3 regions of the Brevibacterium sp. CSND-B09 genome follow, and region 1 is predicted to be linked to each of the others. Evidence: predicted binding sites of a transcription regulator. Region 1 holds the regulator's gene; each other region holds the start of a gene.
What was found. Region 1 encodes HrcA, which represses chaperone genes, less so after heat shock. Its sites were predicted from a motif close to TTNGCACTCGNNNNNNNCGAGTGCNAA; they were not measured.

Region 1 (2,267 bases):
GTCGAGGTCGACGGTGCCGCCGAAGGCCGCGGTCTTCAGGTCGATATTGACTCCGACGAGGGCATCCTTGCCGCGCTGGGTGCGTGGGATCGGGCCCCCGGCCTGACCGCCGCCGCCGAAGAAGGTCTCGAAGATGTCGCCGAATCCGCCGAAACCGCCGCCTGCTGGGAAGCCCTGGCCGTTCTCGCCGCCGCCCATATCGTAGTTGCGGCGCTTCTCCGGGTCGGAGAGCACATCGTAGGCCAGTGAGATGGCTTTGAATTCGTCTTCGTGACCGGGATTGACGTCCGGGTGGTATTTGCGTGCCAGCTTCCGGTACGACGACTTGATCTCAGCCGCGGAAGCGTCTTTGGACACTCCGAGTGTTTCATAGTGATCGGCCACAGAAACTTCTCTCTCCCTGACGTAGTGGTCTTCTCTGTTCGTGGTGGTGGCTGCGCTGCTGCGCGGCGCTCACCGGTTCTGCGCTGCCCGTCTGCGGGTGCCCCTGGTCGATGTCAAGGGACCTACCCTCGATCGAGGATCGAGGACACGTATTTGGCGACGGCACGGACTGCCGAGATCGTCGTCGGATAGTCCATTCGGGTCGGGCCGAGCACTGCCAGTCTGGCCGAGGAACCCGCGTCATGACCATATTCGGCGGCGACGACGGAAGTCGAGCTGAATGATTCGTGAGTATTCTCACGCCCGATGCGCACGCTGATCTCCTCGTGGTCTTCTGCCATCGAGGTGAGCAGCCTGAGCAGGACGACCTGTTCTTCGAAGGCTTCGAGGATCGGGGCCATCTTCTCTCCGAATTCGCTTCCGGAGCGGGCGAGGTTCGCGGTGCCGGCCATGATGATGCGCTCTTCACGCGTCGCGGCCACGAGGTCGACGACGGCGGCTCTGACCTGTTTGAGCCCGGAGTCGTCACGAGCGGTCGGCTCACTCGATTCGGTGGCGGTCGCCTCGGCGGCGGGGGCCGATCCGAAGACCTGCGCGAGTGTGCGTCCGGCGAATTCGGCGTTGATCTGATCGCGCAGTCCGCGGACGGCGTCTTCGTCGAGCGGGCTCGGGGTGATCACGGTCTTCTGCTCGACCTGGCCGGCATCGGTGATGAGGACGACGAGGATCCGGCCGGGTCCGAGACCGACGATCTCGATGTGCTTGATGCGCGCCCGCGACACCGTCGGGTATTGGATGAGCGCGACCTGTCGGGTGAGGCCGGAGAGGACGCGGACGGTGCGGTCGAGCATCTCGTCGAGGTCGACGTCGCCGTCGATGAGTTGGAAGATCGCGCGCCGCTCGGCGGTGGTCAGCGGTTTGAACTCGTCGATCCGGTCGACGAACATCCGGTAGCCGAGGTCGGTGGGGATCCGTCCGGCAGAGGTGTGGGGCTGGGCGATATAGCCCTCTTGTTCGAGCGCGGCCATATCGTTGCGGATCGTGGCGGGAGAGACGCCGAGGGTGTGGCGCTGGACGATCGCCTTCGATCCCACGGGTTCGTTGGTGGCGACGAAGTCCTCGACGATGGCGCGCAGCACCTGTGCACGTCTGCTGTCGTTCATCGCGGATCTCCTCTCCGTCTCGCCGATCCATCGCGGTCCCGTGCCTGCGCTTGGCACTCTGTGAGTCTGAGTGCCAATTCTACGCCTCTCGTTCCCGGAATTCATTTCTGGGGTGGCCTGCGGGTCTGCACGCCTGCGGGTCCGTCCTTGATTATGGTGGGTGCCCGTGAATGCTTTTGATCGATATGGCCCCGATGTGCTCTCCGGTTCCTCCCCGTCGTCGCACCGCCCGAAGAAGTCCCGTCAGGTCGAGCTCGGCCTGGGCATGGTTCTCGAGGATGCGATGAGCGGCTATGTCGGCGCTGTCGTCGGCGCAGAGAAGACCACGGCCGGTGTCGTCGTCAAGCTCGAGGATCGCGTCGGCAAGGTACGTGCCTTTCCCCTGGGGCCGGGCTTCTTCCTCGAGGGTCAGCCCGTCGATGTGCAGCTGCCGAAGAAGAAGGCGCAGCAGCCCGGACGGACGGCCTCGGGGTCTCGCGCCGTGGTCGGCGCGAAGGCTCGGGTGGCTCGTGGGTCGCGGATCTGGGTCGAGGGCAAGCACGACGCCGAACTCGTCGAGAAGATCTGGGGCGATGATCTGCGCATCGAAGGCGTCGTCGTCGAACCCCTGGGCGGTCTCGATGATGTCGCCGACAAGCTCGAGGCCTTCGGTCCGGATCGGGACCATCGGGTCGGTGTCCTCGCCGACCATCTGGTGAGTGGGACGAAGGAATCGAAGAT
Region 2 (2,267 bases), 1.1 Mb from region 1:
GCTCAACCTCGGTGGCGGCTCCGGCCTTGATGACTGCAACACCGCCGGCCAGCTTGGCCAGACGCTCCTGCAGCTTCTCACGGTCGTAGTCGGAGTCCGAGTTCTCGATCTCGGCGCGGATCTGAGCGACCCGTCCGGCGATCTCCTCGGCGTCTCCGGCACCCTCGACGATGGTGGTCTCGTCCTTGGTGATGACGACCTTGCGGGCGGTGCCCAGCAGATCGGTGGTCACGCTGTCGAGCTTGAGCCCGACTTCCTCGGACACGACCTGGCCACCGGTGAGGATGGCGATGTCGGCGAGCTGAGCCTTGCGACGGTCACCGAAGCCCGGAGCCTTGACGGCCACGGACTTGAAGGTGCCCTTGAGCTTGTTCAGCACCAGGACGGCCAGGGCTTCGCCCTCGACGTCTTCGGCGATGATGAACAGCGGCTTGTTGGACTGCTGGACCTTCTCGAGGACGGGCAGCAGGTCCTTCACGTTCGAGATCTTGGAGTTGACGATGAGGATGTAGGGATCCTCAAGGACAGCTTCCTGGCGATCGGTGTCGGTGACGAAGTAACCGGAGATGTAGCCCTTGTCGAAGCGCATACCCTCGGTCAGTTCGAGCTCGAGTCCGAAGGTGTTGGACTCCTCGACGGTGACGACGCCTTCCTTGCCGACCTTGTCGATGGCCTCGGCGATCAGTTCACCGATTGCGGGATCTCCGGCGGAGATGCCAGCGGTAGCGGCGATCTGTTCCTTGGTCTCGATGTCGATGGCGTTGTTCAGCAGGACGTTCGTGACGGCCTCAACGGCCTTCTCGATACCGCGCTTGAGGCTGAGCGGATCAGCACCGGCTGCCACGTTGCGCAGGCCTTCGCGGACGAGAGCCTGTGCGAGCACGGTAGCGGTGGTGGTTCCGTCGCCTGCGACGTCGTCAGTCTTCTTGGCGACTTCCTTGACGAGCTCGGCGCCGATCTTCTCGTAGGGGTCCTCGAGTTCGATCTCCTTGGCAATGGAGACGCCATCGTTGGTGATGGTCGGTGCGCCCCACTGCTTTTCGAGCACGACATTGCGACCGCGGGGTCCAAGGGTCACCTTGACCGCGTCCGCAAGCTGGTTGAGGCCAGCTTCGAGTCCTCGACGAGCTTCTTCGTCGAATGCAATCATCTTTGCCATAGTGGCTTAGATCCTCCCTGATGGAGTGGAGTGGGAATCCAGAGCAGTCGTCAACGCCCGCGACGGCAGAGAGTGTGTCCGCATGTTCCATTCCACATATGGACCACGCTCTCGAGACGACTGGTGGGAACCCATCGGTTTTCACCAGTACTAGATTTAGCACTCTCCCCATGCGAGTGCAAATGTTTGTCGCCCGCCAAGATGGGCGAGGGCAGTTCAGATCCGCGAGTTGTCGGCGCGCGATGGAGGCGCAGCGGGCAGTTCGGCCCAGCGCGAAACGCTTGGAGCAGGCCCGATTGCCCACGATTTCGAACAGCCCAGTTTAGGGCGAGTAGCCCTGTTTCCAACATGGGCTGCTCAACTCACACTGGGCTGAATCGAAGTCCATGCGCGCGGGTGCACCCGACGCGGCCCCCGCGCCCCGCGGGCACTGAAAAGCGCCGAGCAGTTGCCTGCTCGGCGCTTCCCCCGTGCGATTGGTGCCGGTCGGCCCGAAGGCCGTTCCGACTCCCCGCCGCAGCGGATCAGAAAACTGTGCTGACAGCAGCCAGTCTCAGAGGAGGGTGACGGACTCCGCCTGAGGACCCTTTTGTCCTTCTCCAACTTCGAACTGAACCTGCTGGCCCTCTTCGAGAGAGCGGTAGCCGTCCATCTGGATTGCGCTCCAGTGAACGAACACGTCCTGGTTGTCGCCTTCAAGGGTGATGAATCCATAGCCCTTTTCAGCGTTGAACCACTTGACGGTACCTTGTGCCATTACTTCTCCATACAGTGCAGTGCCATTGAAATCCCGCATCGCAGCCGCGATCAGATGACCCCACCCGAGATACGGAAGCTAGTAAAACTCAACTGACCCCGCGACTTCTCTCATTGACCTCTAGAGAATAATCTCGGTGAAGCACGAATAGAACACAAGGTGCTGTGCTTGCCTAGCTGTTGCAACTCTACCGCAGGCGCGCATCCCACCTAGAGCGGTTCAACACTGTTATAGATTCGTTACCTAAGGGTTTCTGCCCTGTTCACAGCGGGGATCGCGGCAAATGAAATCAGACCATTCGGTCAGGAATTCGCCGAGGCGGCCCACCGTCCCATGACCCGACCGCAACCA
Region 3 (2,267 bases), 880 kb from region 1:
GGGCACCGCCAAGGAAGCCCTCAAGGACACGGGCGTCAAGCTCGACAAGGACGACTTCCTGTCCGTGCCGATGTCCGCCGAGGTCTCCGACGGCCAGGTGCTGACCGTCAACCGCGTGAAGAACGACACCGTCAAGGACAAGCAGGCCATCAAGGCCAAGGTCGAGACCAAGAAGTCCGATTCCCTCTACGAGGGTGAGACCAAGGTCGAGACCGAAGGCAAGGACGGCGAGAAGCAGGTCACCTACAAGGTCAAGACGATCAACGGCGAAGAGGTCAAGAAGGAGAAGAAGGACGAGAAGGTCCTCTCCGAACCCAAGACCAAGGTCGTCATCCAGGGCACCAAGAACAAGGAGGAGCCGGCTGACACCGGCGGTTCCGACTCGGGTGACTCCGGCGATTCCGGTTCGGGCGACTCCGGTGACTCCGGTGACTCGAGCACCGGCGGCGGCTCCGGCGGCGGTTCCATGTCCACCGCCGAGATCAAGGCGATGCTCGGCGGACCCGGTTCCAAGTGGTACCAGGTCGTCGAGTGCGAGTCGAACTTCGACCCGAAGGCTTCGAACGGCACCCACTTCGGACTGTTCCAGTTCCTTCCGCAGACCTGGCACTCCATGGGAGGCAGCGGCAACCCCTCGGATGCCAGCCCGCAGGAGCAGTTCCAGCGTGCGAAGAAGCTGCAGGCCGAAGCCGGCTGGGGTCAGTGGACCTGCGCCTGATCTGAGATCAGGTTCGCAGCAGCCGACTGAGCGCCTGTATAGGCCATGAACTCTGGCCGCCATTGACAACAGATATCGACAACTGAGCTGAGGCGGTCAGCAAGGAGCGTGGGCCCCGAGGAGAGATCCTCGGGGCCCACGCTTTTCGGTGCCCCGCTGCCCCGGCTTCCGGGGGCCAATCTGAACTTTCGCCCAGAGCATGACGAATTGCTGGCACTCAAGTTGACCGAGTGCTAAGAGCGTTCTAGAGTCAGAATTAGCACTAGCACTCATTGAGTGCCAGTTTCATGAGACGGTCGAATCGCTCGGCACCCGCGACGACGAGAGGTTCATGGCATAAGCCGCCGTCTGACTCGATGAAATAGAACCCAGCGAAGGGAGAGGGCCCGATATGTCGGTCTCCATCAAGCCACTCGAAGATCGGATTGTCATCCGTCAGGTCGAAGCAGAACAGACTACCGCCAGTGGTCTGGTCATTCCCGAAACCGCCAAGGAAAAGCCTCAGGAAGGCGAAGTTGTCGCAGTGGGCCCGGGCCGTGTTGCTGACAACGGTAACCGCGTGCCGGTCGACGTCGCCGTCGGCGACAAGGTCATCTACTCCAAGTACGGAGGCACCGAAGTCAAGTACGCAGGCGAAGAGTTCCTCGTGCTCTCGGCTCGCGACGTGCTCGCCGTCATCGGCTGAATCCCCTGAACAACTACTTCACTGACAGGAGGACGAATGCCTAAATCATTGGAATTCAACGACGAAGCCCGTCGTGCACTCGAAAAGGGTGTCAACACCCTGGCCGACACCGTCAAGGTGACGCTGGGACCCAAGGGCCGCAACGTCGTGCTCGACAAGAAGTGGGGCGCCCCCACCATCACGAACGATGGTGTGACCATCGCCCGTGAGGTCGAGGTCGACGATCCTTACGAGAACCTCGGCGCACAGCTGGCCAAGGAAGTCGCCACCAAGACCAACGACATCGCCGGTGACGGAACCACCACCGCGACCGTTCTCGCTCAGGCCTTCGTCAACGAAGGACTGCGCAACGTTGCCGCAGGTGCCGCACCCGGACAGCTCAAGCGCGGCATCGAGACCGCCGTCGAGGCCGTCTCGCAGCAGCTGGGCACGATCGCCCGCGACGTCGCCGACTCCTCGGAGATCGCACACGTCGCCGGTCTGTCGGCTCAGTCGCCTGAGATCGGCAAGCTCATCGCCGATGCCTTCGACAAGGTCGGCAAGGACGGCGTCATCACGATCGACGAGTCGCAGGCCGCGTCCGTCGAACTCGAGATCACCGAAGGAATGCAGTTCGACAAGGGCTTCCTGTCGCCGCACTTCGTGACCGATGCCGATCGCCAGGAGGCTGTGCTCTCCGATGCTCTCATCCTCATCAACCAGGGCAAGATCTCCAACATCCAGGAGCTCCTGCCGGTCCTCGAGAAGGTGCAGCAGGCAGGCAAGCCGCTGTTCATTATCGCCGAGGACATCGAGGGTGAAGCTCTGTCGACCCTGGTCGTCAACAAGCTGCGCGGAATCATCAACGTCGCCGCCGTCAAGGCT

Region 2: groL (chaperonin GroEL) is a predicted target of HrcA. The motif match lies at 1,316-1,342, and genes of this name have one in related genera.
Region 3: groES (co-chaperone GroES) is a predicted target of HrcA. The motif match lies at 929-955, and genes of this name have one in related genera.

What each region holds. Positions count from the first base shown of each region.
Region 1 is NZ_JBREGI010000001.1:3,910,499-3,912,765, reverse strand. It holds gene dnaJ (molecular chaperone DnaJ) at 1-384, opposite strand, end outside; gene hrcA (heat-inducible transcriptional repressor HrcA) at 507-1,547, opposite strand; gene ACU4IU_RS17410 (DUF3097 family protein) at 1,708-2,267, shown strand, end outside.
Region 2 is NZ_JBREGI010000001.1:2,781,761-2,784,027, reverse strand. It holds gene groL (chaperonin GroEL) at 1-1,159, opposite strand, end outside; gene ACU4IU_RS12400 (cold-shock protein) at 1,713-1,916, opposite strand.
Region 3 is NZ_JBREGI010000001.1:3,030,609-3,032,875, forward strand. It holds gene ACU4IU_RS13570 (ubiquitin-like domain-containing protein) at 1-718, shown strand, start outside; gene groES (co-chaperone GroES) at 1,110-1,403, shown strand; gene groL (chaperonin GroEL) at 1,440-2,267, shown strand, end outside.